One region of the Janthinobacterium sp. EB271-G4-3-2 genome, then DNA from elsewhere that is predicted to be linked to it. Evidence: predicted binding sites of a transcription regulator. Region 1 holds the regulator's gene; each other region holds the start of a gene.
The links. Region 1 encodes HrcA, which represses chaperone genes, less so after heat shock. Its sites were predicted from a motif close to TTAGCACTCNNNNNNNNNGAGTGCTAA; they were not measured.
Positions count from the first base shown of each region.

Region 2: a site for HrcA is predicted at 4,049-4,075, ahead of rpoH (RNA polymerase sigma factor RpoH). Genes of this name have one in related genera too.
Region 3: a site for HrcA is predicted at 3,888-3,914, ahead of groES (co-chaperone GroES). Genes of this name have one in related genera too.

Region 1 covers NZ_JACYMG010000014.1:122,158-132,368, reverse strand. Annotated here, with positions in the region: gene IGS55_RS24330 (outer membrane protein assembly factor BamE) at 1-10, opposite strand, end outside; gene fur (ferric iron uptake transcriptional regulator) at 206-637, shown strand; gene hrcA (heat-inducible transcriptional repressor HrcA) at 686-1,702, opposite strand; gene IGS55_RS24315 (HAD family hydrolase) at 1,805-2,530, opposite strand; gene IGS55_RS24310 (hypothetical protein) at 2,775-3,374, shown strand; gene IGS55_RS24305 (hypothetical protein) at 3,416-3,997, shown strand; gene mmsB (3-hydroxyisobutyrate dehydrogenase) at 4,185-5,087, opposite strand; gene IGS55_RS24295 (enoyl-CoA hydratase/isomerase family protein) at 5,108-6,223, opposite strand; gene IGS55_RS24290 (enoyl-CoA hydratase) at 6,216-7,001, opposite strand; gene IGS55_RS24285 (acyl-CoA dehydrogenase family protein) at 6,998-8,158, opposite strand; gene IGS55_RS24280 (CoA-acylating methylmalonate-semialdehyde dehydrogenase) at 8,168-9,676, opposite strand; gene IGS55_RS24275 (short-chain fatty acyl-CoA regulator family protein) at 9,834-10,211, shown strand, end outside.
Region 2 covers NZ_JACYMG010000017.1:26,393-36,603, forward strand. Annotated here, with positions in the region: gene IGS55_RS26030 (ArsR/SmtB family transcription factor) at 1-475, opposite strand, end outside; gene IGS55_RS26035 (cytochrome P450) at 552-1,655, shown strand; gene IGS55_RS26040 (antibiotic biosynthesis monooxygenase family protein) at 1,652-1,999, shown strand; gene IGS55_RS26045 (hypothetical protein) at 2,003-2,455, opposite strand; gene IGS55_RS26050 (hypothetical protein) at 2,633-2,899, shown strand; gene rpoH (RNA polymerase sigma factor RpoH) at 2,990-3,883, opposite strand; gene ftsX (permease-like cell division protein FtsX) at 4,276-5,196, opposite strand; gene IGS55_RS26065 (cell division ATP-binding protein FtsE) at 5,193-5,936, opposite strand; gene ftsY (signal recognition particle-docking protein FtsY) at 5,947-7,005, opposite strand; gene IGS55_RS26075 (MerR family transcriptional regulator) at 7,170-8,111, opposite strand; gene IGS55_RS26080 (NAD(P)/FAD-dependent oxidoreductase) at 8,315-9,625, shown strand; gene IGS55_RS26085 (DUF1365 domain-containing protein) at 9,615-10,211, shown strand, end outside.
Region 3 covers NZ_JACYMG010000003.1:505,577-515,787, reverse strand. Annotated here, with positions in the region: gene IGS55_RS10190 (hypothetical protein) at 1-102, opposite strand, end outside; gene IGS55_RS10185 (hypothetical protein) at 393-1,487, shown strand; gene groL (chaperonin GroEL) at 1,657-3,306, opposite strand; gene groES (co-chaperone GroES) at 3,357-3,647, opposite strand; gene IGS55_RS10170 (hypothetical protein) at 4,182-4,928, shown strand; gene IGS55_RS10165 (hypothetical protein) at 5,085-5,348, shown strand; gene IGS55_RS10160 (cell division protein ZapA) at 5,348-5,659, shown strand; RNA gene ssrS (6S RNA) at 5,714-5,891, shown strand; gene IGS55_RS10150 (EVE domain-containing protein) at 5,982-6,446, shown strand; gene IGS55_RS10145 (GGDEF domain-containing protein) at 6,443-7,939, opposite strand; gene lgt (prolipoprotein diacylglyceryl transferase) at 8,104-8,934, opposite strand; gene IGS55_RS10135 (LysR family transcriptional regulator) at 9,014-9,925, opposite strand; gene ilvD (dihydroxy-acid dehydratase) at 10,096-10,211, shown strand, end outside.

The DNA of each region.
Region 1 (10,211 bases):
CACAGACCATGCCTGCCACGACTGGTGCTCGGAATGAAATACGGTGCCAGAGAGATGGCAATACAGCCGGTGTTACGCGCATAAATGACCTCAATTTGATGAACAAAACGCCAGGAGTGGCCGGCCTGCCAAAAAATGCATATTTTGGCACTCCCCGCTAAAACGCTATATGATAAAGCACCTGACCCACATACGAGCAACAAACATGAGTAACAATCCTAGTGATCTCAAGGCAAGCGGCCTGAAAGCCACCCTGCCACGGCTGAAGATACTCGATATCTTCCAGAGTAGCCCGGTACGCCACCTGACCGCGGAAGACGTCTACAAGATTCTGCTGGCCGACAATATGGATGTCGGTTTGGCAACTGTCTACCGCGTCCTGACCCAATTCGAACAGGCAGGCTTGCTCAACCGCAACCATTTTGAAACCGGCAAGGCGATTTTCGAACTCAACGAAGGCTCCCACCACGACCACCTGGTGTGCCTCGACTGTGGCCGGGTCGAAGAATTCTTTGACGAAGAAATCGAAATCCGCCAGCAAAAAGTGGCTGAAGAGCGCGGCTTCAAGATCGCCGAACACGCGCTGGCCATCTACGGCAACTGCACCAAGACGGCTTGCCCGCACAAAACCGCCTGATTCGTTCCGGCCGTTCCCATGGAGCGGCTGGCGCGTCAGGCAGTACGATCAATGATGGCTGAGCGCGCTTGACAGCAACTTGGCCGTGATATCGACAATCGGAATGACGCGCTCGTAAGCCATGCGCGTCGGTCCGATCACTCCCAACGTTCCCACAATCTTGCCGTTGACTTCATACGGCGCCGTCACCACGCTCATCTCATCCATCGGCACCAGGTTCGATTCGCCGCCGATGAAAATCTGCACGCCCGTCGCCTTGCTCGACACGTCGAGCAGCTGCATCAAGCCCGTCTTTTGCTCGAACATGTCGAACATCTGGCGCAGCGAATGCATATTCGATGACAGGTCGCTCACGCTGAGCAAGTTGCGCTCGCCGGAAATCACCATGTCGTCGCTATGGTCGGCCATCGCTTCGCTGCCCGCCTCCACGGCCGCCTGCATCAGGCTGCCCATGTCGTCGCGCAACTGGCGCAATTCGCCTTGCAGGCGCACGCGCACGGCGTCGAATGACAGGCCGCCATAGTTCTGGTTGATGTAATTGGCCGATTGCACCAGTTGCGCCGGCGTATAGTCGGCCTCCGTCAGCAATAAACGGTTCTGCACGTCGCCGCCGGGCGCGACGATGACGAGCAGGATGCGTTTTTCGGACAGGCGCAGGAATTCGATTTGCTGGAACACGGATTCGCGGCGCGGGCTGAGCACGACGCCGGCAAACTGCGACAGCGACGACAGCATCTGCGCCGCGTTGGCGATGGTTTTTTGCGGCTGCGGCGTCTGCAGGCGCATGCGCGACTCCACCATGTGCTCGTCCAGATGCCGGACGGTCAGCAAGGTGTCGACAAAGATGCGGTAGCCGCGCGGCGTGGGGATGCGTCCGGCCGAGGTATGCGGACTGGACACATAACCGAGCTCTTCCAGATCGGCCATGATGTTGCGGATCGTGGCCGGCGACAGGTCGAGGCCGGAAATTTTCGACAAGGCGCGCGAACCGACCGGCAGGCCGTCGGCGATATATCGCTCGACCAGGGCTTTCAGCAGTGTTTGGGCACGTGTATCGAGTTGCATGGTGTTTTATTTAAGCAAGTATTTTGTTAGGCAAGCGGCAACGAAAGCGGCCGAACGTGCATCAACAGCGCCTATTATGCACGTTCGTCCGCCCGGCGGCGATCAATCTTCCAGTTGCCCCTGCAGCCACAGCAGCAATTCATCAAAGTTGGCGCAGATGGCGTCGGGCTGCACGCCGGCGGCCAGGTGGGCGTCGCTACCCTTGCGGTTCATCCACACGGCACGCATGCCCGCCCCTTGCGCCCCCGTCACATCGAAATACAGATCGTCGCCGACATACACGGCCTCATGCGGCGCCACGCCCAGCGCGGCGCAAGCGGCCAGGAAGATGCTGGCGTCGGGCTTGGCGACGCCAAAGTCGCTGGCGGCGATCGATACCTTGAAATGCTGCGCCAGGCCGATAATGTCAAGGTCCGCATTGCCGTTCGAGATGGAGCCGACCAGCATGCGCTGGCCCATCCAGGCCAGGCCCGGCAAGACATCGTCATACGGCTGGACGCGATGGCGCGCCGCCAGGAACTGCGCGATGGCGCCGTCGACCAGGGCGGGATCCTCGCCGGCAGCTTCGAAGGCGGTCAGCAGGCCCGCGCGGCGCAACTCGATCAGGTTGCCATGAAAATGCGGTTGTTCATTGAGCATGGCCAGGCGGTGCTGGCGCAGCACCTCGATGGAAAACTGCTGCGCCACCTTGGGCGCATGCGTGGCCAGCCAGTCGTGCAGCAGGGTTTCGGCGGCGGCAATCACGGGCGCGATGGGCCACAAGGTATCGTCAAGATCGAACAGGATGGCCTTGGGCGGCACGGCAGGTTTTACAGTAGCAAGGGACATGGGATTCACGGTGGATGCCGCGTCACGGTGCGCAGCCTGCGTCTATTGTCGCACCGATCGCCGGCTCCGGCATGGCTGCGCCCCCGTGAAATGGGGCCGGGCCAGCGCTTCCCGGCGAAAAATTGTTACAGGGTGATACAAGGCAAGATCATTCAGCTTGCCAGATAGACTAAAATAGGCGCCATTCCAATGCGGCGCCAGCGTCCGCGTTGCGCTACCCAACCTAATTCGTTTTGGAGAATGTATGAAAAATTTGTACCTGCGCTCGATGCTGGCGGCGGCTTGCGCCGTCACACTGGCGGCCTGCGGCGGCAGCGGCGGCAATCTGTATCTGCAAGGCCAAGTGTCCAACCTGGCAAAAGATGGCCTGATCCTCCAGAATGGCGACGAAAGCTTGCCCGTCGCGGCCGGCGCGACCTTCTTTACGTTCACCAAGCTGCTCAACAATGATGACCGCTATGACATTACCATCAAGCAGCAGCCGAAAGGCGCCGTCTGCAAAATGGTCAACGGCAGCGGCAAGGCGTCGAGCTACTCCGCATCGCCGGCCGTGGTTACCTGCCAGACCAACAGCTACCCGCTGAGCGGCACGATCACGGGCCTGACCGCGAACGGCCTGACCCTGTCCATTGGCAACAACAGCACCAGCCCGCTGGCAGGCAGCACCACCTATACGTTTGCGACGGTCGATGACGGTATTAAGTACGGCATGGTGATAACGACCTACCCAGCGGGCCAGACCTGCAAGTTCGTGGGTTCGGCCAGTGCCGACGGCCGCGATGTCGTCGGCACCATGGGTTCCGCCGCCACGACCGGCGCCACACTGAACTGCACGGCGCTGTAAGCCACGCGATTCGTCACCACTATATTGGATTGGAGAAATACATGAAGTTATCCTGCCTGCGCCCACTCGCCGCGCTGTTGCTGACCCTGGGACTGGCCGCTTGCGGCGGCAAGGCCTCGTATGATGTCAGCGGCACCATCAGCAATTTGAACACCAACGGCCTGATCCTGGTCAACGGCGGCGACAGCGTCTCACCTGCCGCCGGCACCACCACGTTCACCTTTGGCAAACGCATCGACTACGGCACCGACTACAACATCACGGTCAAGCAAAACCCTGCCCACATGAATTGCACCATCAGTGGCGGCACCGGTTCGGCTGGCCACTACGTCAGTATCCAGGCATCGGTTTCCTGTTCGCAAAACAGGTATACGGTGGGTGGCACGGTTAGCGGCCTGACGGCGGATGGATTGGTCTTGATCAACGGCAATGCGCAAACCACGGTGGCCAAAGGCAGCACGACCTTTACCCTGGCGGCGCCTGTCGCCGATGGCGACAAGTATGGCATCAGCGTATTCACCCAGCCGACCGGCCTGGTATGCGCCGTAGCGCCGGGCACCGGCGTGGGTACCATGGGCGAAGCGAACGTGACCACCGTGCAGATCGCCTGCAATCCGGGCTAACGCTGTGACGCTGGCAGCCGCCACGCGGCTGCCAGGAAGAGATATCACTGAAATATATAATTGATATTACAAAGATAAATTGGAGTTATATGTGGCGATGCAGCATAATGCATCTGTCTCCTCCAACTCTTCCAAGAATTGGATTTAGCCCGCTTTTACCAGCGGGCTTTTTTTTGCCCAAAATTCCTCAGGCGGGTTTATTCAAGCCCGGCTGCAGCATTTGCACGATGCTGGAGAAATCCTGTTGCGCATAACCGGCTTGCGCATGCATCTGGTACAACTGGCGCACCAGCCCGCCCAAAGGCGTGGGCGCGTTCGCCGACAGGGCGGACTGCTGCGCCAGGCCCAGGTCTTTGAGCATCAGCGCCGTGCCGAAGCCGCCCGTGTAATTGCGCGACGCGGGCGTGCCGTCCATGACGCCGGGCCACGGGTTGTACACTTCCAGGGTCCAGTTGCGGCCCGAACTCTTGGCCATGATGTCGGACAACACTTTCGGGTCCAGGCCATGCGCCACACCGAGGTTCAGCGCCTCGGCCGTACCGGCCATCAAGATACCCAGCAGCATGTTGTTGCAAATCTTCGCTACCTGGCCTGCCCCCGCCTCGCCCGCATGAAAAATATTCTTGCCCATCTTTTCCAGCAATGGACGTGCCTGCTGCAAGGCCGCTTCGCTGCCGCCGACGATGAAGGTCAGTGTGCCGGCCGCCGCGCCCGCCGTGCCGCCCGAGACGGGCGCATCGATCATGGCAAAACCGCGTTCACTGGCCGCCTGCGCCACCTGGCGCGCCACATCGGCGGCGATGGTGCTGCAATCGATGAACAGGGCACCGGGCTTGGCCGAATCGAGCACGCCGCCGGCCGCCAGGTACAGTTCCTGCACATGCTTGTTGGCTGGCAGCATGGTGATGACGGCGTCGGCCGTCTGCACGGCCGCGCTGGCGGAAGCAGCCGCCGTGGCGCCCGCTTCAACAAGGGATGCGACGGCTGCCGGCGCCAGGTCGAACACGGACACGTGGAAGCCGGCGGCCACCAAGTTGCGGGCCATCGGCGCGCCCATGTTGCCCAGGCCGATAAATGCAATATGTTGCATGTTCTTGTCTCCCAATTCTTTTAATGTAAATCGGCCAATGGATGCTGTGTCCACGGCGCGGCAAAATATTCGTCCAGATGCGTTGCGCTGACGTCGGCCAGACTGGCCGGCTGCCACTGCGGCGCGTTGTCCTTGTCGATCAGCAAGGCGCGCACGCCTTCGCTGAAGTCCGCATGGGCGCAGCATTGCACGGCCACGATCAATTCCAGCTGAAACACTTGCGCCAAACTCATGTGGCGTGTGCGGTCGCGCATGGCCCAGACCAAAGCGGCCGAGCTGGGCGCGCCCTTGGCCAGCGAGTGGGCCGCCTTTTGCAGCCAGGCCGAATCGCCGTCATATGCGGCAATGGCGGCCACCACTTCGGGCAAGGTGGGCGCTTGCGTCAGCGCAGCGATGGCGTCGAAGTTGGCGCGCACTTCCGAGACGGGCAGCATGGATGCGGGCGCCGAGAAACCGCGCAGCAAGCGGTCCAGCTGCTCGCTGTTTTCCTGCGGGCTGGCTTGCCATTGCGCCAGCGCCAGAGAGTCGAGCACCATGGCGCGCTCTTCCTGGCGCAGGAAATAGTCACCGAGACCTGTGAACAGGGCGTCGGCCGCGTTCATCGGCGCACCCGTCAGCCCCAGGAACAGGCCGCTACGGCCCGGCATGCGGCCCAGGAACCAGCTGCCGCCCACGTCCGGGAACAAGCCGATGGTGATTTCCGGCATGGCGATGCGCGTGCTTTCCGTCACGACGCGGTGGCTGGCGCCCGCCATCAGACCCAGGCCGCCGCCCATGACGATGCCGCCGCCCCACACCAGCAGTGGTTTCACGTACGTATGGATGCGGTGGTCGAGCCGGTATTCCTCGGCAAAGAAGGCCAGCGCCTGCGGGTTCGGCACGATACCTGGCTGCTCGGCAACTGCCGAGCGCAGGCTGCGCACGTCGCCGCCCGCGCAAAAGGCCTTGTCGGTCGACGAGTGCAGCACCACGCAGGCGATGGCGTCGTCACTGGCCCAGCGCACGAGAGCGCCATCGATGGCGCGTATCATGTCCAGGGTCAGCGCATGCAGCGACTTCGGCGCATCGAGGGTGATGATGCCCAGCTTCATGCCGCCGGGACAGTCGCGCTCTTCCAGTTTCACTGTTTCAACCATTCTTCCACTCCGCCGGACGTTTTTCCAGGAACGCTTGCACGCCCTCTTTCTGGTCTTGCGTATCGAACAGGCCGAGGAACAGGGTGCGCTCATCGGGCAGAGAATTGACGAGCGGATGGCTGCGCGCGCCCTGGATCAGGGTCTTGCACGCCGTCACGCTGCTGGGGCTTTGGCGCGCCACCTTGGCGGCCAGGGCCAGCGCCGTGGCGGCAGCCTTGCCGGTTGGCACGACTTCCTCGACGAGGCCGATGGCCAGGGCCTTGGCCGCATCGACGCGCTCGCCGCATAAAATCATGCGCTTGGCCCAGCCTTCGCCCACCAGCCATGGCAAGTGCTGCGTGCCGCCCGCGCACGGCAGCAGGCCGACCGAAGCTTCCGGCAAAGCCATCTGCGCGTGTTCTTCCGCGATGCGGATGTCGCACGCCAGCGCGCATTCGAGCCCGCCGCCCATGGCATAGCCATTGATGGCGGCGATGCTGACGCCGCGAAACGCGGACAATGCCTCGAACGCCTCGCCAAACGCGGCGGCCATGGCAAACGCCGTGTCCTTGTTACCGTCGGCAAACACGTTCAGGTCGGCGCCGGCCGAGAAGAACTTGGCGCCGCCGCCCGTGATCACGAGCGCGTACACGTCGGGATCGGCGTTCAGGTCGGCCACCAGCTGCGTCAGCCCGTTCAGGCTGGCCAGGGTCCACGTGTGGGCGGGCGGGTTGTCGAGGGTCACCAGGGCCGTGTGGCCACGGCGTTCCAGCAGTAAATTTGTATACACTTTGCTCATCGTAAGGTCTCCGTGGCGCCGTCTTTCAAAATCGCTCGCGCGACGATCAGGCGCATGATTTCATTCGTCCCTTCCAGGATCTGGTGCACCCGCGTGTCGCGCACGTGGCGCTCGAGCGGGTACTCGCGGATGTAGCCGTAGCCGCCATGCAATTGCAGCGCATCGTTGGCCACATTGAAGCCCACGTCCGTGGCGAAACGCTTTGCCATGGCGCAATACGCCGTGGCGTCCGGGCTTTCCTGGTCCAGCTTCCAGGCAGCCAGGCGCACCATCTGGCGCGCCGCCACCAGTTCCGTCAGCATGTCGGCCAGCTTGAATTGCAAGGCCTGGAATTGCGCCAGCTCGCGGCCGAACTGCGTGCGCTCCTTCATGTACGCTTGCGCCCGCGTCAAGGCCGCCTGCGCCGTGCCCACCGAGCATACGGCGATATTGATGCGCCCGCCGTCGATGCCCTTCATGGCAATGGCAAAGCCTTCACCTTCCGCGCCCAGCAAATTACCGGCAGGAACTTTCACCTGGTCAAAACTGATGATGCGCGTGGGCTGGCTGTTCCAGCCCATCTTTTCTTCCTTCTTGCCATACACGATGCCGGGCAAATTCGCCGGCACGGCAAACGCGGAAATACCGGCTGCGCCCTCGCCGCCGGTTCTCGCCATGACGATCAGCATGTCCGTCTGGCCTGCGCCCGAGATAAACGCTTTCGTACCGTCGAGCACATAAAAGTCGCCATCCTTCACGGCTTTCGTGCGCAAGGACGCCGCGTCGGAGCCCGATTGCGGTTCCGTCAGGCAATAGCTGGCCAGCTTCTGGCCGGCGGCCAGGGCAGGCACCCACTCGTCGCACAGGGCTTCCTGCCCCCAGCGCGACAGCATCCACGTTGCCATGTTGTGTATCGTGATGTAGGCCGTGGTCGAGGTGCAGCCACCGGCCAGCTCCTCGAAAACGATGGCCGCATCCTGGCGAGTGAGGCCCAGGCCGCCCCAGCGCTGCGGCGTGTACAGGCCGCAAAAGCCCATCTCGCCCGCCTTGGCGATGGTGTCCACGGGAAAGATCGATTCCGCATCCCAATGGGCCGCGTGCGGCGCCAGTTCGCCTTCGGCAAACGCACGCGCCGCCTGCTGGAACTCGCGCTGCTCGTCGCTCAGTTCAAAGTCCATGCCAGCTCCTTATTTGAGGCTGATGGTCGTGTTGACCTTACCCACCGAGGCCGCATCCGTGAACCAGCGCTGGGTAATCGTTTGCGTCTGCGTGTAGAACAGCACAACCTGCTTGCCGAACGGGCCCAGGTCGCCCAGCTTGGAACCGCGCGAACCCGTAAAGCTGAACAGGGGAACGGGCACGGGAATGGGCACGTTGATGCCGACCTGGCCCACGTCGATTTCTTCCTGGAAGTAACGCGCGGCCGCGCCGCTTTGCGTAAACAGCGCCGTGCCGTTGCCGTTCGGATTCGCGTTGACCAGGGCGATCGCTTCATCGAGCGTGTCGACTTCGACGACGATCAGCACGGGGCCAAAGATTTCCTGGTCATACACGACCATGCCGGGTTTCACGCCGGACAGAATCGTCGGGCCGACGAAGTTGCCGTTCGGATAGCCATCGACTTTCACGTCGCGGCCATCAAGGGTCAGCACGGCGCCCTGTTCGATGCCCTTGGCGACCAGACTGAAGACGCGCTCTTTTGCCGCGCAGGAAATCACGGGACCCAGGTCAGGATTGTCCTTGCCCGCGCCTACCGTCAGGGTTTGCGCCTTGGCGGCCAATTCCGGCAGCCACTCGCGCGCTTCACCCACCAGCACGGCGACGGAGGCGGCCATGCAGCGCTGGCCGGCCGCGCCGAAGCCCGCGCCCAGCAACTGGTTCAAGGTCTGTTCTTTATTTGCATCCGGCAAGACGACGGCGTGGTTCTTGGCGCCCATCATGCATTGCGCGCGCTTGCCGTTCAGGCTGGCGCGCTGGTACACATGCGTGCCCACCTTGCTGGAGCCAACGAACGAGATCGCCTTGATGTCCGGATGGTCGCACAGGGCGTTGACCACGTCTTCGCCGCCGTGGATGACGTTCAGCACGCCAGCCGGGATGCCCGCCTGCAAGGCCAGGCGCACGAGCTTTTCCGTCACGAGCGGGTCTTGCTCCGATGGTTTCAGCACGAAGGTATTGCCGCAGGCAATTGCCATCGGGAACATCCACAAGGGGATCATGGCGGGGAAATTGAACGGGGTAATGCCGGCGCACACGCCCAGCGGCTGCATCACGCTGTAGGTATCGACGCCGCCGGCCACGTTTTGCGCATATTCACCCATTTGCAGGGTACCGATATTGGCCGCATGCTCGACCACTTCCAGGCCACGGAAAACGTCGCCTTCCGCGTCCAGCAGGGTCTTGCCCTGTTCCATCGTCAAGGTGGCGGCCAGATCGGCCATGTTTTCACGGATCAGCTGTTGCAGCTTCAAAAAGATACGGGCGCGGGCGCCGATCGGCGTCTTGCGCCAGGTTTTGAAGGCGCGCTGGGCCGAGGCGATGGCCGCGTTGACTTCGTCCGGGGTAGCGAACGGCACCTTGGCCAGGACTTCCTGCGTGGCCGGGTTGACGACGTCGCGCCAGACGGTGGTTTGGGATTCAACCCACTCGCCGTTGATCAAGAGGGGAACGGTCGGAATAGCGTTTTGCGTGGTCACTCGGTGTCTCCTTGTGTGGGTATAAGTCTGTTTGCATTATTCGCACAATCGCCGCCGCGAACAAGGCGTGAAAATGCGAGATAATGCAAAGCTGAATCTGTTAATCTGCAAAGATTGTAAATTTGCAGATTCCACAAACCGGGGAAGAGGAAACGCGATGGCAAAGGTTTTCATGGGCGTGCGCCTGCAGCGGCTGCGCGAGGAACGGCGCATGACGCAGGTGGCGCTGGCCAAGTCCCTGGGTATTTCGCCCAGCTACCTGAACCAGATGGAACGCAACCAGCGTCCGCTGACGGTGCCGATTTTGCTGCGCATCGGCACGGTGCTGGGAGTTGATCCGCAAATCTTTTCCGAACACGACAGCGCCAGCCTCGTGGCCGACGTGCGCGACGTGTTTGGCGAATTGCCCGACGCGCCGCCCACCTCGATGGCGGAACTCAAGATGCTGGTGGAAAACATGCCGGAGCTGGCCCGCTCGATCTTGCTGCTGCAGCGGCGCTACCGCGTGATGGCGGAGCGGGCCGATACGCTGGCC
Region 2 (10,211 bases), on a different contig from region 1:
CCAAGGCCGCCATGCCGGCCGCGCCCGCTTCCGACAGACGATATTCGCCGCCATCATCGAGCAGCCAGCCTTGCGCGTGCAACTGGTCGTGCATGGCGACGGCGACCGTGCCGGCCATGTGGTCGTAGCAGGTGCGCGCATGGCGCAGGCGGTCCGGCGTGGATGGGGTAAACGGCGTTGCCGGCACGCCGGCCACCACCAGCAGCGCTTCGAGCGCCCGCGCCACCTCCGTGCTGGCCAGGCGGTAGTAGCGGTGCTTGCCCTGCGCCACCATGGACAGCAAGCCATCGTCGCGCAGCCGGCTCAAATGGGCGCTGGCCGTCGAGGCGCCCACTTCGGCCAGCGTCGACAATTCCGTGGCTGTGCGCGCATGGCCATCGAGCAGGCTGCACAGCATGCGCGCGCGGGCCGGTTCGGCGATGGCGCCGGCCAGTTGCGCCAGGCCCATGTCGGCCGAGGGAAGTTTGTCATCCATGATTCGTTCGCCGGCGAAGTGTTGTGGTGGAAGGACCAGCATACTCGTATCCCCACCTCACTGCAATGGAATGCGCATGCTGCTAGCCGACCCCGCCGACCCTTTTTCCGCCGTTACCCACGCGGCGCCGTATGACTACTATCGCCGCCTGGCGGACGGCCCGCCGCTGCGTTTCGATGCGGCACTCGATTGCTGGCTGGCGACGGGCGCGGCCGGCGTGCGCGCCGTGCTTGAGCATCCCGCTTGCCGCGTGCGCCCGCCGGGACTGGCCGTGCCGGAGTCTCTGGCAGGCACGCCGTGCGGCGCGATTTTTGCCGAACTGGTACGCATGAATGATGGCGAGCGGCATACGGTGCCGAAACAGGTGCTGGCGCGCGCGCTGGGCCAGGTGGACGTGGTTCGCCTGCACGGACGGGTGATGCAGTTTGCCGGCGACCGCGTGCCCGCCAGCGCCATCCAGCTCAACGAGGCGATTTTTCAACTGCCCCTGTTCGCCATGGCCCACTTGCTGGGCTTTGCGCCAGCGCAATGGCCGGCGCTGGCCGCCTGGACGCGTGATTTCGTCGCCTGCCTGTCGCCGCTGAGCAATGGTGAACAGCTGGCTGGCGCGCAGGAAGCGGCCGATTCCCTGCTGCAAGGTTTTGGCCACTTGCTGCGCGAGGGTAACGCGAGGCCGGGCAGCCTGCTCGCCAGTATCGTGACAGAGACCGATGCCATGGGGAGCGGCCTGTTGTCCAACCTCGTGGGCTTGCTGTCGCAGACCTGCGACGCCACGGCCGGCTTGCTGGGCAACGCCATAGTTGCCTTGCGCGCGCAGCCGGAGTTGTTGCCGCAACTGCGCGCGTCGCCTGAGCGGTGGCCGGCCATGCTGCGCGAAGTCAGCCGCCATGATCCCCCGATCCACAACACGCGCCGCTATACGGCGGACGTTGTGGAGTGCGATGGCGTGTGTGTACCCGCCGGGCAGATGATCGTCGTCGTGCTGGCCAGCGCCGGCCATGCGGAGTCGGGCTTTGGCCATGGCCGCCACGTCTGTCCGGGCCAGTCCATCGCGCACGCCATCGCCGCAGCTTGTTTGCAGGCGTGGGCCGACAGGCTGGAAGACTTGCCGCTGGCGTGGCGTTATCAAGCGTCGCTGAACGCCCGCATCCCCGTGTTTACGCAAGGAGCGAGCGCATGATCGCCGTGATTTTTGAAGTGTGGCCCAGTGCGGAAGGGCGCCAGCAGTATCTGGATCTGGCCGCCGCGCTGCGGCCCTTGCTCGACGAAGTCGATGGTTTCATTTCCATCGAGCGTTTCAGCAGCCTCAGCGAGCCGGGAAAGTTGCTGTCGCTGTCGTTCTTTCGCGACGAGGCGGCGCTGGCGCAGTGGCGGCGGCTGGAAGCCCACCGGGCGGCGCAAGCGGCTGGCCGGCACGGCGTGTTCGACGACTACCGGCTGCGCATCGCCGCCGTCGTGCGCGATTACGGCCTGCTGGAGCGGCAGCAGGCGCCGACCGACAGCCGCCAGCGCCACGATGCCTGACGCTTAGCGGGGCAGGGCGCCCTGCGTGATTTTCACCTTGACCCGGTAGGTGGGTTCGGCCGCGTTCAGGGCGGGCGGCGTGGCCGGATCGACGTCGAGCAAAGTGAACGTCAGGTGGTTGACGGTGACGGAACTGGAAGCGCCCGGCATGGAATCGGACAGCACGATGTCGGTGCTGCCTGCGCTGTTGAGCAAACTGAAACTGTAGCTGACGTAGCCTTTCCATACGCACACGGCGCCTTTGCGGCAGCGGCTGTCATTGACGCGCTCGAGTTTCAGGGTATCGGTGGCCGTGATGGCGACCTGTTCGCCCGGCGAGAGCACGTGGGTGACGCTGCGCGGCGTGTTTTCCGCGTCGCCGGCGCTGCCGGCCGCGCCGCAGCCGGCCAGCACGGCCAGGCAGACGATGAGCAGGGGAAGCAGCACGGTACGATAAGAGCGGGTCAGATATTGCATGTTTTTCCTTTCAGGTAGAGCGTCCCGGGCGTGCCTGTGCACGCGTGGGATAAATGATAATAACAAAATGATATTTTTATGGCGCACTATTGGCGTGCTGCCGATGAATTGACGCGCCGGCCACGCGGCGCGCCGATTACTGCGTAAAATGGCTGTTTTGAAAATCAGGAAACAACCATGAAAAAAACCGACCTGGCCAAAAGCGATGCCAAGAAACTGATGGGAAAGATGAATGTTCCCGGCGCCGGTGCATTCGGTAAGGAAGCGGTGGTCGTCGACCGCCGCGAGCAGCGCAAGCGCGATCAGGCCCTGGGCCTGGTGCCATTCGCCGTCAAGCTGAACAGCGATCTGGTCTTGCAATTGCAGACCCTGGCCAAGGAGCGCGGCGCGGATCTGAATGAATTGGTCGCCGAAGTCCTCGTCAAGGGCTTGGCCGCAGCTTAATGGGCTGCCATGTTTATCTGTTGATAAGCATCAACTTGTAAAACTAAAAGGCGCCTTGCGGCGCCTTTTGCATTGCGGCATTGCTTGCGATTACACCCAGGCTGCCAGAGCGCCCTTCATTTTTTTCAGCGCCGCCACTTCGATCTGGCGGATGCGTTCGGCCGATACGCCGAACTCTTCTGCCAGCGCGTGCAGGGTGGCACCGGAACCGTCGTCGTTGGCCAGCCAGCGCGCTTCGATGATGCGGCGCGAACGGGCGTCGAGCTTGCTCAAGGCCGTTTCCAGGCCTTCCGATTGCAGGCGCGTCACTTGTTCCGCTTCCAGCACCTTGGTCGGCTCGCTTTGCTCCGACGACAGGTAGGCGATCGGCGAAAACTTGTCGTCTTCATCGTCGGTCGGCGATTCCAGCGCGATGTCGCGGCCGCTCAAGCGCGTTTCCATCTCGATCACTTCTTCGCGCTTCACGTCGAGCAGCTTGGCCAGCGCATCAATCTGCTTCGGCGTCATCGCGTCCAGGCCCGTCTTGTGGCTGCGCAGGTTGAAGAACAGCTTGCGCTGTGCCTTCGTCGTCGCGACCTTGACCAGGCGCCAGTTTTTCAGGATGTACTCATGCATCTCGGCTTTCACCCAGTGCATGGCGTACGACACCAGGCGCACGCCCTGGTCCGGATCGAAACGTTTCACCGCTTTCATCAAGCCGATATTGCCTTCCTGAATCAGGTCGGCATGCGGCAAGCCATAGCCCAGATAGCCGCGGGCAATCGAGACCACCAGGCGCAGGTGCGACAGCACCAGCTCTTGCGCGGCGGCCAGGTCATTTTTTTCGCGCAGGCGTTTCGCCAGCGAAATTTCTTCGTCGTGGGTCAACATGGGCAGGCGGTTCACGGCCGAAATATAGGCATCGATATTGCCCAGATTGCCAGTGAAACCGAGGCCCAGCGCATTACTTTTGGTCGGAACCAATGCGGACGTTGCGGACATCATAGTCATGTTTTCTCCCTCGTAGTCTTGCTTTGTTCCAGTTGGCCACGTCACGCGACGTGGTCCTCTTGTCTGTTCGTTTTTGCGTATTCGGTCTTGCACTTTGCAGAGCGCGGCACCATCTTCATCTGGCGTCCATGGCGCTACTGCCTTTGGTATGTCCCTATATTAGCACTCTCTGCCTGAGAGTGCCAATCAGCACATTTAATCGACCTGATAGCCTAAATACTATGATGATTTAATGCTTGATATATATCTCTGAACAGCGATTTGAACACGTAGTTAGTCTACGGCCTTTGGCTGAAGCGAGCCTTAAGAATACTTGCTTAATATCAAGATAACAGCAGTATGGGGGACGCATGGCGGCAGCGAAGGCGCCGCCATGGCAGGGGAGGTCAGTTCAGGCGCGCCAGGTGGCGCTGCACGCAGAGGAAGGCGCCGATCAGGCCCAGGCCGGCGCTGACGGCCAGCAAGCCTGCCATCGGCAGCGGCGCCAGCGGCACCAGCTGGAATTCGGACGCATACAGGCGGGCAAATTCGGCAATTGCGGTATTGAGCGGTTGCAAGGCCAGCGCTACGGCGCCCAAGGCCAGCGCGCCGGCACACAGGCCCAGCAGGGCGCCCGTGTAATAGAAGGGGCGGTGGATGAAGGTGTCCGTGGCGCCGATCAGTTTCGAGATGCTGATTTCATCGCGCTGCTGCATCACCTGCAAGCGGATGGTATTGAAGACGACGGCGATCACGGCCACGCCCAGGGTGATCGCCAGCAGCAGCAGTACCAGGCGCAGCACGCCCAGCAGGGCCGCCAGGCGCTTGACCCAGGCCGAATCGACTTGCGCCGATTCCACGCCGGGCAAGTGGCGCAATTGTTCCGCCACGGCATCGACGTCCTGCGCTTCGCTGGCGCTGCTGAAGGCGTCGAGTTTCAGCACATAGCTGTCGGGCAAGGGATTGTCGCCCAGGGTGCTCAGTACGTCGGCCAGGCCATTCTTGTTTTTCAGGGTGTCGAGCGCCTGTTCGCGCGGGATGAAGACGATTTTCGCCTTTTGCTCGCCCACGATCTTGCGCATGGCGCTGGCCAGGGCCACGGCTTGCTCGCGCGGCGTGTCGATCTTCAGGAAGACGCTGATTTCCGGATCGACCGACATCTGTTCCGACATCGGGCGCACATTGTCGAGCATGGTCAAGCCGGCGAACGGCAGCGACAGGGCGATGGCGACGACGACGACGTTCAATAGAAAGCCGCCTGGCGACTTGCGCAAGTGAATCAGCGCCGAGCCCAGCGCGAAGCGGTGTTGACGGAACCAGCCTCTCATGGCTGTTCTCCCTGCGCGTCGTCCTGGCCGGGGGACGGTGCAAAATCGGGATCGGGCGGAGCGAAGACGGGCGCTTGCGTGGCCTTGTCGATGGCGACCAGCTGGCCGTTTTTCAGGTGAATCACGCGGGCGGCGGCGTCGAGCATCTGTTCGTCATGGCTGGAAATGAGGCAGGTCACGCCCACGGAATGGAAGGCTTTCAGGGCGTCGAGCACCTTGTTGGCGCTGGCGCGGTCCAGGTTGGCCGTCGGCTCGTCGGCCAGGATGATCTGCGGCCGGTTGACGATGGCGCGCGCGATCGACACGCGCTGCTGCTCGCCGCCCGACAGCGACAGCGGACGCGCCATGGCGCGGTCCAGCAATCCCACCTTGTCGAGCGCGGCGCGCGCGCGCTGCTCGGCGGCCGCCTTGTGCGCGCCGACGACGAGCAGCGGCAGCATGACGTTGGCCAGGATGGAGCGGTCGTTCAATAACTTTTGCTGCTGGAAGATCAGGCCCATGTTGCGGCGCAGGAAGGGCACGCCGGCCGGCTTGATCTTTGCCATGTCCTGGCCATTGACGATCAGCTTGCCCGACGTGGGGCGTTCCATGGCAGCGATCATTTTCAGCAGGGTGGATTTGCCGGCGCCGGACGGGCCGGCCAGAAACACCAGCTCGCCCTTGGCAACACTGAGCGAAATGTCGCTGAGCGCCACGGCATCGGGGGAGTATTGCTTGGAGACGTGCTGAAATTCAATCATGTAGGTAGGCTTATCCGAGCAGCGCTTCGACAAATTCGGCAGCCACGAAGGGCTGCAAGTCTTCAATTTTCTCACCGATGCCGATGAAATACACGGGTACGGGACGCACGCGGGCAATCGCCGCCAGCACGCCGCCCTTGGCGGTGCCGTCCAGCTTGGTGATCACCAGGCCGCTCAACTGCAGGGCATCGTCGAAGGCCTTCACTTGCGTGAGGGCGTTCTGGCCCGTGTTGCCGTCGATGACGAGCAGGGTTTCATGCGGCGCGCCATCCATGCCCTTGCCGATCACGCGCTTGATTTTCTTCAATTCTTCCATCAGGTGCAACTGCGTCGGCAAGCGGCCGGCCGTATCGACCATGACCACGTCGATGCCGCGCGCTTTCGCCGATTGCACGGAGTCGTAGGCCACGGCGGCCGGGTCGCCCGATTCCTGCGAAATCACGGTGACGTTGTTGCGCTCGCCCCAGACCATCAACTGTTCGCGCGCGGCGGCGCGGAAGGTGTCGCCCGCAGCCAGCAGCACGGATTGGTTGTTCGACTGCATGTGCTTGGCCAGCTTGCCGATGGTGGTGGTCTTGCCGGCGCCATTCACGCCGGAAATCATCATCACGAGCGGCTTGTGGCGGCCTAGCTCGAAGCGCTTTTCCAGCGGCGAGAGCAGGTCGATCAGCAGCACTTTCAACGCGGCCTTGACGGCGGCGGCGTCGAGCAGCTTGTCTTCCTTGACCTTTTTCTTCAATTCCGTGAGCAGGAATTGCGTGGCGTCGATGCCGGCGTCGGACATCAGCAGCGCCGCTTCCAGCTCTTCGTACAGGGCGTCGTCGATCTTCGCGCCGACGAACAGCACGGATAAGGTGTTCGAAGTTTTCGACAGGCCGGCCTTCAGGCGCGTCATCCACGATTTTTTCTCAGGTTCGGCGGCCACGATCACGGGTACGAGCTCGGCCGGCGCGCCGCTCAGGGGCGTAGCGGCAGGCTGCGGGGCAGGCGGCGTGGCGGCGGGAAGGACGAGGGGCTCGGCTGGCGCAGCCTCGGGAGCGATGGGTTTTTTCTTGAAGAAACTAAACATGGATGTGTGGTGGCGGGTGCTGACCTAAGGCCCGGCGGCGCCGGACACTGTGTTACGGGCTATTCTACCAGAGCGCGCCCGGCCCTTCATGCTTTACTGTTCGATTGGCAACATTGCGCGGCTATCCACGGAGATCGCCGCAGTTGCCGCGCTTTCCAGCCGGTTCAGTGGGTTTGCAGGGCCAGCGCCTGATGGCGGCGGCGCCAGTCGGCGATGCTTTCCTCGACTTGCCGCAAGTCCAGCACGTGCAAAAAGGCTGGCGGCTGCTTGTACAGCACGGGACTGCGTCCGCCGGCCCACAATTCCATCTCTGGCGGCAAGCTTGCATGCAACTGCTGCAGGCTGTCGCGCGTCTGCCGTTGCTTGCTGGCGCTGGAAAACGATAGCGCCACGATGTCGGCCCGCTGCGCACGGGCGGCCGCGACGATGTCCGTCAGCGGCGTTTCCACGCCCAGCGACATGCAATGGGCGCCGGCCGCCGCGCACAGGGCCTCGGCCATCAGCAGCCCCAGGCCATGGCGCTCCTGCGGCAAGGTGCTGAGGACGATGCGCGGCGTGCGCGTGGACGGGCTGCTTGCTTGTGGCAGGGAAAAGATGGCGTGGCGCATCACCGTTTGCAAGGTTTCGCTATACAGATGCTCTTCATACACGGCCAGGTCGCCGCAAGCCCACGCTTCGCCCACCATGCCCGTGAGGGGGGCGATGACGTCGATGGTGAACGCTTTCAAGCCCAGCACGGCCAGCGCCTGGCGCAGGGCATCGCCCAGTTCCGTCATCTGGTGGCCGCGGCACAGCGACAGGTAATGTTCGAGCTGGGGGGCCGGCGCTGGCGGCGCCGCGCTGCCGGCGCTGGCCAGCTGCTGCAGTTGCACGGTGCTGTGCTGCATGATTTTGCCCGGACGAAATCCGAGGTCCAGCAGGCGCTTGACCATGCGCAACTTCTGCACTTGCTCGGCCGGATAGCTGCGCTCGCCAAAGGCGTCGCGCTGGGGCTGGGGAAAGGCGTAGCGGCGCTCCCATACACGCAAGGTTTCCTTGGCCAGCCCGGTATCGCGCTCGACATCGCTGATGCTGAAGGCGGAAGTAGGTTGCAGGTCAGTATCCATACCAGGGGGCTTGCTCGCATGCAAAAAGAACGTGGAGTGCATTTTACGCCTTCCGCCACCCCGGACCAAATAGCTGAATCCGATTGAAAATTGCCGACGTATAAGTTTCTGAACGGCTGAGAGCGCTCATTGACATAAATCAATATTTCATCGATTATCCATGAGGCTTATTTGTCCAGGACAAACTTAACACAGGTGCACTCATGAAAATTGCCGTCGTCGGAGCAGGAATCGCAGGATTGTCGTGTGCCTATCGCCTGGCGCAGGCGGGCCAGGACGTCACCTTGTACGAGGCGGGCGACTATTTTGGCGGCCACAGCCATACGGTGGACGTCACGCTCGATGGCGTCACGCATGGTGTCGACACGGGTTTTCTCGTGTTTAACCACGCCACCTACCCGAACCTGGTGCAACTGATCGATGAACTCGGTGTCGAGGCGGCCGACAGCGATATGTCGTTCTCCGTCAAAATGCCGCTGGGCACGGCATCCGATGCGCGCGTGCTGGAATGGGCGGGCGCGAATTTCGATACCGTGTTTACCCAGCGCAGCAACCTGCTGCGCCCCGCCTTTTTGCGCATGCTGCGCGACATTGTGCGCTTCAACCGCCAGGCCAGCGCCCTGGCCACGGCCAGCGTGCCGGCACCGGCCATGTCGCTGGGCGAATACCTTGACCTGCACAACTATGGCGACGAGTTCCGCCACTGGTATCTGCTGCCGATGGCCGCCTGCATCTGGTCGTGCCCGGCGCGCCAGATGCTGGCTTTTCCCTTGGCCACGTTCATCCGTTTCTGCCACAACCATGGCTTGCTGCAAGTGAGCGACCGTCCGCAATGGCGCACGGTGCGCGGTGGTGCGCGCGTGTACGTGGAAAAATTGCTGGCCGGCATTCCGCAGCAGCGCCTCGCTTGCCCCGTGCTTGCCGTGCGCCGCCAGCCGCACGATGGCGCGCGCATGGTCGAGCTGCATACGGCCGCCGGCGTCGAGCATGTCGATCACGTCGTGCTCGCTTGCCACAGCGACCAGTCGCTGGCCCTGCTGGCGGACATCCGCAACGATGAGCGCTCCGTGCTCGAAGCCGTGCGCTACCAGCCCAACCGCGCCGTGCTGCATACGGATGCATCTTGCCTGCCGCAGCGCCGCAAGGCCTGGTCGGCCTGGAATTACCAGGGCCGGCCGGCCGCGCACGGCGATGCGCCGCAAGTGTGCGTGCATTATTTGCTGAACCAGCTGCAACCCTTGCCCTTTACCACGCCCGTCATCGTGTCGCTCAATCCGCTTGACGAGCCCGCTCCATCGACCATCATCGACGAATTTTCGTATGCCCACCCCGTGTTCGATGGCGCGGCCATTGCCGCTCAGGCGCGCCTGGCCGGTTTCCAGGGCGCGCAGCACACGTGGTTCGCGGGCGCCTGGACGGGCTATGGTTTCCATGAGGACGGCTTGAAGTCGGGCCTGGCAGTGGCGCAAATACTCAATGGCATGGCGGCGGCGGAGCTTGGCCATGCCGCGTGATCCATCGCCGCCCGTGGCGCCGCAGCCCCAGCTGTGCCTGGGACAGGTGCGCCATGCGCGGCTGCGCCCGCGCGCGCATGCTTTTGCTTACGGCATGTTTTATCTGCGCCTGCCCTTGCGCAGCATGGGGGCGCGCGATTTTCCCGCCCGTTTGATGTCGCGCAACGGCGCCAATGTGCTGTCCTTCCGCGACAGCGACCACGGCGATGGCGCGACGCCGCTGCTGGACTGGATCGATGGCTTGCTGCGTGAACATGGCGTGCTGGACGCGGGCGGTGAAATCTGGCTGCAAACCATGCCGCGCATGTTCGGCTATGTCTTCAATCCCGTCAGCTTCTGGTTTTGCCACCGCCCGGATGGCGCGCTGCGCGCCGTGGTCTGCGATGTGCGCAATACCTTCGGCGAGCGCCACCTGTACCTGCTCGAGCAGGGCGGCGCCATCGCGTATGGCAGCGAGTTGCGCGCCAATAAAATTTTCCACGTCTCGCCATTTTGCAAGGTGGAAGGAAATTACCGTTTCCATTTCCTGCGCAACGGCGAGCAGGGGCGTGAGCGCCACCTGGCCAAGGTCGATTACGACGACCTC
Region 3 (10,211 bases), on a different contig from region 1:
GGCCAGCAAGCCGGCCAGGATGCCGGCGATGATGGTGGTTTTGGAAGAAGAGGCGCGTGGCGGCATGATGGTGGGATGAGAAAGAACGACGATGGCGGCCATGCTAAAGCAAAACGCACAGGCCGGCAATCACAGGGGGCGGCCAGCCGGCCGTTCACGCTGTCGATGCCGCATCCAGAGCCGGTTGTTCCTTCTTTCTACCGGTTTGCCTTTCGGTGTTGTTAAAACGGTATAGGTCCGTCAAATTTCCAAAATGAATCAATAAATACTTGTATGAAATTGCTTATGTGCTAACTTTGGTGCAGGAAGCCATGCTGCAGGCTGCCTGTCGCGCTGGCGAGGCACGGAATGTCCGGCTTGGGGCTCAGCGCATCAACATCCACGGAGAAACGATGAACATGATCAAACGCACGGCGCTGCTCGCCGCGTCATGCTTTCTGGCCGCGTGCGCGAGCACGGGCAAGCAGTTTCCAACGATTCATGAATCGGCGCACACCGCTGCCGGCGCTGTGGAAAAGACCCTGCCGGCCGGTGAGGCGCTTGTCATGCTGCGCCAGCTATCACCGCATGCCGACATGGCCGAAGCCGTTTACCGGCGCGATCTTGCCGTGTCGGAACGCCAGGAGCGCGCCTGCGATTATGTTACTGCCACGGATGCGCCTGCCTTGCGCAGCGGCTTGCCCGATGGCTGGTTCCGGCTGAATCAGCAACTTGTAAAGCAACTTGGCATGCAGCCGGCGGCGGGACAGGGCGGCCCGCTGCAACCTTGCCGTGGCGCCAAGGGCTTGCAATATGAGACCTATATCAGGCTGGATGCGGCGGGCCGCCCGCTGGAGGCGGTACTGGCTTTTCGCGGTACGGAAAATACCACGTATGAGTGGCGCAGCGACTGGATCGCCAACTTCAGCAACGTCGATTTCGGCGTAGGCGCCAATCCCCAGTTCAGCGAGGCCCGGACAGAAGGGGGGCGCCTGATCGAAGCGCTGGTGCGCGTGTTGCCGAAGACGGCGTCCTCGGCTGTCTGCAAGGCAGCCATGGGCCGGGACGAGGGCGTGCAAGCGCCCATCGACCTGGTCGGTCATTCGCTGGGAGGGGGCTTGGCGCAACATCTGGCGTATAGCAGCAAGGCGTGCGATGTGCGTGCGACGGTTGCCTTTGACCCCAGTCCGGCAACCGGCTGGTTCTTCTTACATTGGCGCAACTACGTGGTGACGAAGGACCCGAATATCTCCCGTGTGTATCTGGATGGCGAGGCGCTGTCGTTTGTGCGCAAGATATCGACCAGATTCAATCACGCGCGCGATTACCGGCGCGACATCCGCATGACTTTTCCCGACGTCGATGTCGGGGCATTCGGGCGGCATAGCATGACGTTGCTGGCTGCCGGCATCAAGTATGCCGCGAACGGCCTGCCGCCCGATGATACGGAGAAGCGCATCGATTATGCATCGGCCGTCGTGTATCCGGAAAGCCTGAGCCAGAACTGAGGACGTGTTCGCGGCAGCGGCGACAAGCGCCAGGCGAAAAAAAAAGCTACCTTCCGTAGAAGATAGCTTTTCGGGGCTGCCGGGCTGGGATAAACAGCTTTTGGTCTGCCTGTCCTGGCCCGGCGATGCATCCCTGCGCGCCGTCGCCTGCGCGCGGGGACGCCGGACATTACATCATGCCGTCCATGCCGCCCATGCCGCCCATACCACCCATGCCGCCGCCCATGCCGCCGCCTGCTTTGTCGTCAGCGATTTCGCAGACCATGCAGTCGGTCGTCAGCATCAGCGAAGCGATCGAAGCGGCGTTTTGCAGCGCCGAACGGGTCACTTTGGCTGGGTCCAGAACGCCCATTTCAACCATGTCGCCATACGTGCCGTTGGCAGCGTTGTAGCCGTAGTTGCCCGTGCCAGCCAGTACGGCTGCCACGACGACCGAAGCTTCTTCGCCAGCGTTTTGCACGATCATGCGCAGTGGCTCTTCCATTGCGCGCAGGACGATCTTGATACCAGCGTCTTGATCAGGATTGTCGCCTTTGACCGTGATGTTGGCGCGAGCGCGCAGCAGGGCTACGCCGCCGCCTGGCACGATGCCTTCTTCCACGGCAGCGCGGGTAGCGTGCAGTGCATCTTCAACGCGTGCTTTTTTCTCTTTCATTTCGACTTCGGTGGCTGCGCCAACCTTGATCACGGCAACGCCGCCAGCCAGTTTGGCGACGCGCTCCTGCAGTTTTTCACGGTCGTAGTCCGAGGTCGCTTCTTCGATCTGTACACGCACTTGTTTCACGCGTGCTTCGATCGAGGCAGCTTCGCCGGCGCCATCGATGACGATGGTGTTTTCCTTGCCCACTTCGATGCGTTTCGCTTGGCCCAGTTCGGCCAGGGTCACTTTTTCCAGGGTCAGGCCGACTTCTTCAGCGATCACTTGGCCGCCGGTCAGGACAGCGATGTCTTCCAGCATGGCTTTGCGGCGGTCGCCGAAGCCAGGTGCTTTCACTGCGCAAGTTTTCAGGATGCCGCGGATGTTGTTCACAACCAGGGTCGCCAGCGCTTCGCCTTCGATGTCTTCCGCGATGATCAGCAGTGGACGGCCAGCTTTTGCGACTTGTTCCAGTACCGGCAGCAGGTCACGGATGTTCGAGATTTTCTTGTCGCACAGCAGGACGAATGGGCTGTCCAGTACGGCAACTTGTTTCTCTGGGTTGTTGATGAAGTATGGCGACAGGTAGCCGCGGTCGAACTGCATGCCTTCAACGATGTCCAGCTCGTCGTTCAGCGACTTGCCGTCTTCCACGGTGATGACGCCTTCTTTACCGACTTTTTCCATCGCTTCAGCGATACGCTCGCCGATCGAGTAGTCCGAGTTCGCCGAGATCGCGCCAACCTGGGCGATTTCCTTGGTCGTGGTGCAAGGACGGGCGATTTTCGCCAGTTCTTCGACGGTGGCAGCAACTGCCTTGTCGATACCGCGCTTCAGGTCCATCGGGTTCATGCCGGCGGCAACGAACTTCATGCCTTCGCGCACGATGGCTTGTGCCAGCACGGTCGCGGTGGTGGTGCCGTCGCCGGCGTTGTCGCTGGTGCGGGAAGCAACTTCCTTGACCATTTGCGCGCCCATGTTCATGAGCTTGTCTTTGAGTTCAACTTCTTTCGCTACCGACACGCCGTCCTTGGTGACGGTAGGGGCGCCGAACGAGCGTTCCAGCACGACGTTGCGGCCTTTCGGGCCCAAGGTGACTTTGACTGCGTTGGCGAGGATATTGACGCCTTCGACCATCTTGGCGCGCGCTGCGTCGCCGAATACTACTTCTTTAGCTGCCATGTTCAATTCTCCTGAGTTTCGGGATGTATCTGTCTACAACGTGGAAACAATTACTTGACGACGATCGCCATGATGTCTTCTTCGCGCATGACCAGCAGCTCATCGCCGTCAACTTTGACGGTTTGGCCGGCGTATTTGCCGAACAGGACGCGGTCGCCTACTTTGACATCCAGAGGACGGACTTTGCCGTCGTCGAGAATCTTGCCATTGCCTACGGCAAGGACTTCGCCTTGATCCGGTTTTTCAGCAGCTGCATCAGGAATGATGAGGCCGGACGCAGTTTTGGTTTCCTGGTCGAGGCGTTTGACGATGACGCGATCGTTCAATGGGCGCAGATTCATACAAAACTCCTTAAAGTTCAATGGATAGGTGTTGCTAAATGAATACATGCCTGGCACAGCGCCAGACCTGCTTTCAGTGACCGCCGTTGAAAGCAGCCCGCAACGGTCAAGCAAACCCCATGTCATCGAGTGCGTGCCAGCTAGGCAGTGGTGGCATCGCGGCGTCGCCCGCCGCGTAGCGTTCCCTGCTGTTGCCCGGCAGACACCATCATGTCCTGAGGATTGCTACGAAAGAGTTTGTTAGCACTCTCTACTAACGAGTGCTAATTATAGGGACGGTAGGGGGCTTATTCAAGGGCTTATTCTCCGGGAAGATAAGCTTGGACGTTCTGCGCAGCCTGCATTTACGCAGGGTTTGCGCAAACGCAAGCCTCGTTCCCGGGCGTCAGCAACAGGCGCGACTCTAGCATGCCCGTCAGGCGAACGGCGTTCCTGTACGCACAGGAAACACAGTTTTGCTATGGACTTTGATAAGATGATTGTAATTGCATATCAATATCGCCCTATATCGTCACCTGCACCAGAAAGCACACCATGCCATTGACCACTTCCCGTTCCGCCCTGCGCCTGCTGGGCGTCACCCTCATCGGTCTCGCCTGTCTGGGCAATGCCGCCGCGCAAACGCCCACCATCGTCGACGAGATCACCGTGGCCGCCTTGACGCCGCAGGAAAAGGAAAGGCTGCTGAACGAGCTGTTCAACGATCTGAACAAGGACGACGACGACCAGGAAGCGCACGTGTGGGACAACGGCGCCGACCGCGGCGTGCTGGTCAAAGTCACGTATAACTTCAGCAACTCCGGCATGACGGAACACAGCCTGAAGGCGCACATCTGCCGCGACCTGAAATTCGTCGTCACGGCCGGTGACAAGTCGCAAGACCTGAGCCGCCGTACCTGTTCGCAGAGCAGCGGCCGCTGGGACGTGCAGGGCAAGGATCCGGCGCCCGTCGTGTATCCGCCTTTCCTGTCCGACGTCACCATCGCCAAGCTTAATGCCAAGGAAAAGCAAGCCCTGTTGACGGCCGCCGTGCGCACCTTGAAAGATGAAGAGGATGGCAAGACGCGCCAGTGGAGCAACAAGGGCCTGGGCAATGCGGTACCGCTGGCGGTGCGCCTGACGCCCTCGCTGACGGACGGCAAACCTGGCAGCTACGGCCGTACTTGCCGCGATTTGACGATGGTGCTTGACGGCAAGGGTGGACAACAGACGCTGACGCGCCGCTCTTGCGAAAACCGCTATGGCGGACTCGATATCGAACCCGATTACGTCGACGAGTAAAACGCCGCCATCGCGGCGCTGGCAGATGCGCGCACTTGGCGAAAAGCGCCGGAAAAAGCGTGTATTTCACGGCAACTGACCTGCATTGATGTAAATATGTGTGACAGCGGCGTGATTCGATTGACGCCCATGGAGCGTCCGCCCTATAGTGGCGGGATGATTTCCGAATTCAACGAATTATCCGACAAAATAGGCCTGCTGGCCGAAATGACCCATGCGCTGCGCCGTGAAAACGCGCAACTGCGCAAGGACAATGCCGCGCTGGCCGCCGAGAACGCCCTGTACGTGCAGCGCATGCGCGAGGCGCAGGAGCGGGTCGAAGCGTTGCTGGAAAAAATTCCCGAACTAGTGCAAGCCGGCCTGGAGCAAGCCGCTTCGGAAGCGGGCGCCTATATTGCCGAGAACGAGAAGGAAGCGTGATGCCGCGTGTCGATGTCAATATCATGGGTCAGTCCTACAGCATGGTGTGCCGCGACGGTGAAGAGCGCGCGCTGCGCGAAGCGGCGATCTATCTCGATAGCAAAATGAAAGCCATCCGCGACGCGGGCAAGGTCAAGGGCAACGACCGCATCGCCGTGCTGGCCGCCCTGGGCGTGGCCGCGGAATTCCTCTCCGTGAAGTCGCCGCAAGGTCCGCTGTCGGAATTGACGATCCTGGAAGTGAAGCAGAAAATCTCGGCCATGCATACTGTTCTCGATAGCGCTTTGACGCCCCAGGAAAACCTTTTTTAAGCGTGCACGCGACGATTTGTCTTTGCGATGCGCGATCAAAGGAGTAAACTTGGGTCTACCCTGCGGTGTTCGCGATTGCCATATATTCCTTGAACCATTTATGCGCATCGGTTGCGAATTTTGTTTGATGGGAGTGAGCGTCGCTCGTTCGACGAACCCGAAATTGAACTAACGTGACCACCTTGAACCGTTTGGTTCGGGATGCCGGCATAGCGGCACAGGCGGGGCCCAATTCGCAGTAACTTGGTAGTACAACTGAAAACGGTTGCAGCATTGATGCGCAACCGTTTTTTTACGCCTGTCGCTTTGATACGGAGTCTGCATGAAACAATACTGGCTGATGAAATCCGAACCCGATGAAGTGAGCATCGACGACCTGATGGCCGCGCCCCAGCACACCATGCCGTGGTTCGGCGTGCGCAACTACCAGGCGCGCAACTTCATGCGCGATGGCATGCAGCCGGGCGATGGCGTGCTGTTCTATCACTCGAGCTGCCCGCAGCCGGGCGTGGCGGGCGTGGCCGAAGTGGCCAGCGGCGCGTATCCCGATCACAGCCAGTTTGAAGAGGGTGGCAAATATTTCGATGCCAAGGCCACGCCGGAGCAGCCGCGCTGGATCAGCGTCGACGTGCGCGGCGTGAAGAAGACGGCGCTGCTGCCCCTGTCCGAGATGCGCCGGATGCCGGAACTGGAAGACATGCTGCTGCTCAAGAAAGGCAGCCGGCTGTCGATCACGCCCGTGACGCCGGCGCAATGGAAAGTGATTACCCATAAGCTGAAAGGCTAGGCTTCTACCCGGTTGCGGCCATTCTGCTTGGCCCGGTACAGGGCCTGGTCGGCGGCGGCCAGCAATTGTTCCGGCGTCTGTCCTGCGTCGCTCAAGGCCAGGCCGATGCTGGCCGTCACCAGGCCGCCGCGCGACGGCGCGTGGACGATGGCGGCAGCGGCGATCGCTTCCTGCATCTTGTGCGCCACGGCCAGTGCGCCGTCGCCATCGGTGGCGGGCAGGATGGCGGCAAACTCCTCGCCGCCGAAGCGCGCCGCCAGGTCGCTGGCGCGTGGCAGCGCCGAGTGCAGGGCGGCCGCGATCCGCACCAGGCAGGCGTCGCCATACGGGTGGCCGAAGGTATCGTTGAGGCTTTTGAAGAAATCGATATCGATGATCAGCAGGGCCAGCCCTTGATGGTTGCGCGCGGCGCGCTGCCACTCCAGCTGTAATGTCTGGTCGAAGCAGCGCCGGTTGGCGATGCCCGTCAAACCATCCGTCAGCGACAGCTTTTCCAGCTTGTCATGCGCGGCGCGCAAGGCCAGTTCGCTTTGCATGTAGCGGCTTTGCAAGGTGGCCGAGCGCAGCGCGTGGACCAGCAGCGCGACGAACAGCGACGCCGCCGCCAGGTAGAAATGCGCGCGCATGACGGCAAAGCCCAAGCCCAGCAAGGCGGCCGTAAAGAAGATGGGACTGAAATTGTCGATCAGCAGGGTCAGCTTTTGCGGGGCTTGCTGCGCCTGCGTACTTTCGGCCGCGGACTGCGCCGCCGTGACGCGCGTGGCCAGCAGCACCAGCAGCAGGAACGGCAGGCTGGGCAGCACTTCGCTCCACGCTTGCGTCACGCCATGCAAGGTCAGATAGTTATACGCGGCCGCGCAGCCCGCATAGCACCACAAAAATACCGTCAGCAACAGGTAAAAGCGGCCTTGGCCGCCATCGCGCCGGTGCGCCAGCAGGCGTAGCGAAGCGCAACAGGCCAGGACCAGGTTTTCCACGTTGTAGGTCAGCACCAGCAGGCTGGCGGGAATCGGCGCGATCGAGCGCTGGTCGAAGGGCGACACGGAAAAGATGGCTGTATAGGCCAGGTAGGCCGCCAGCAGCACCTGCACGGCATCGAGCCATTGCAAGGTGCGCGAGCGATGGTTGTGCGTTACGGACGACATGGCCAGCAGCAGGGGCGCGCCATACATGAAATAGGCGAAATCGGAAAAATACGTGGCGTCGGATGCCACTTGTCCGCTCAGATCCTGCCAGGCCGACAATATCATGCCCGTGCTCCAGAACAGCATGGCCACGGCGAACAGGGCCCAGCCTGTCCTGACGGCGCCTGCCGCGCTGACGTAGGCGCAGCGGCAACATGCCGCCAGCGCCAGCAGGGGCGCGACAATGTTGAACGCATAGCTGACGTACGGCGCGTGCGTGCCGGCCCAGGCCGTCAAGGCCAGCTGCGCCAGCACATAGCTGGCGCCCAGCGCAATCGAGTACGTCAGTTTTTGTCCGGCAGGCGGCATGGCAAGGCACTCCCCGGTGGCGGCATGTGAAAACGATGATACCGAGATGTCAACAGCAAGTCTATTCCACGAGGAAATTTAATTGTATTGAGGGAAATGTTGCGGGGGAGGCAGGGAGGGAGAGTGGCGCGCCTGCCTGGCGCGCCACCTGGAGAACGGCGGTTTTACGTGTTGGCCGGACGCGCCTTGGTGGGCGGGGCGCCCATTACCTGGCTTTTATATGCCCACACCAGCAGGGCGATGGCGCCGACGATCATCGGCAGGGACAGCATCTGGCCCGACGTGATCGGCACGCCAAGCCACACGACTTCCCAGTCCGGCGTGCGGAAGTATTCGGTGATGAAGCGCGCGCAGCCGTACAGCAGGGTAAACATGGCGCCCACGGCCATGCGCGGACGCTGCTTGCGCGCAAACAGCCACAGGATGATGAAGACGAGGATGCCGTCGACCAGCATCTGGTAGAGCGGCGACGGGTGCACGGGATACGGAATGCCTGGCCACTGCATGGCCCACGGCAGGGTTTCCGGCGCGATGCGGCCCGGCAGTTCGGCATTGATGAAGTTGCCCAGGCGGCCGGCCGCGTAGCCGAGCGGCACCAGCGGGGCGATGAAGTCGAGCACGTCGAACAGGTTGCGGCCCGCCTTGCGGCCCCACAGATACATGGCCAGGATGACGCCGAGGAAGCCGCCATGGAAGGACATGCCGCCATGCCAGACCATGAAGATCTCGAGCGGGTTGTGCATGAAATATTCGGGACGGTAGAACAGCACTTCGCCCAGGCGCCCGCCGATCACCACGCCCAGCATGCCGTAGAACAGCATGTCATCGAGGTCTTCCTTCTTCCAGCCCAGCATGGCGATGTGCGGCTGCTTGATGCGCACTCTGCCCAGGATAATGAACAGGGCAAAGGCCAGCACATACATCAGGCCGTACCAGTGCACGGCGAGCGGGCCGATCTGGATGGCTATCGGGTCGGGCATCGGGTGTATCAGCATGGGGTTTCTTTCTTTGTTTAAAGCCAAGGTTGCGTAGTATGGGGGCGCTGGCCGTTTTTTGTCTTAGCGGCCACTTAATTTAATCGGCGGCCGCGCCGATCTGCTTGCGCAGCAGCGCCAGGAAACCTTGCAGCACGGCGGACGGATTGTCGCGGCGCCAGGCCAGGCCCGTTTCCACCAGCGGCGTGGCGTCCTGCAGCGGCCTGTATTCTACGCCCGGGCGCATCAGATTCGATACCGATTGTGGCACAAGCGCGATGCCCATGCCAGCCGAGACGAGGCTGACGATGGTTTGCATCTGGATCGCTTCCTGGCCGATCTGCGGCGTGATGCCGGCCGCGCGGAACACGCCCAGAATCGCGTCATGCAGGGCGGGAGAAATGGCGCGCGGGAAAACGATCAAGGGCAGGGGCGGCACGTCGCGCAGGCGCACGGGACCCGGCGTATTCAATATGCCGAGGCCGGACGGCGCGGCCAGCACCAGCGGTTCGGCCAGCACGGGCAGGTAATCGAGTTCCCCTTTTGCTTTTTCGGGCAGGGGCGGGATCAGCAGGCCCGCATCCGTGCGCCCGGCCAGCAGTTCATCGAGCTGCAGGTCGGAGGTGGCTTCCTGTAGTTGGATTTGCACTTGCGGATAAGCCGTCTGGTACGCGCGCAGCAGGGGCGGCAGCACGCTGTAGTCGGCCGACGAGACGAAGGCCAGGCTCAGCCGTCCCGCCTCGCCCTGCGCGGCCCGCCGCACCAGAGCGGATAAATCCTGCGCCTGCGCCAGCAGCCGGCGCGCCTCGGGCAGCAGGGCCGTGCCGGCCGGCGTCAGCTGCACTTCGCGCCGCGTGCGCACGAACAGCGGGGCGCCCAGCAATTCTTCCAGCGCCATGATGGTTTGCGACAGGGGCGGCTGCGTCATGTGCAGGCGCGCGGCGGCGCGGCCGAAGTGCAATTCCTCGGCGACGGTGACAAAGTAGCGCAGCTGGCGCAGTTCCAGATTCATATGTATTTCCATGCGGAATAACTTCTGTGATATCCAAAACGACTCACAGACACGTGCATCATATATTTGACAGTGGGGCGCGCGCAAGGCAATCTGGCGTACCCCCACTGCATGCAGGGTTTTACTGCAGGCCCGCACAGTCAGGCACTAACACTTTTGGAAGGTCCATCATGCCGCAATACCGCTCCCGCACCACCACCCACGGCCGCAACATGGCTGGCGCCCGCGCCCTGTGGCGCGCCACCGGCATGAAGGACGGCGACTTCGACAAGCCGATCATCGCCGT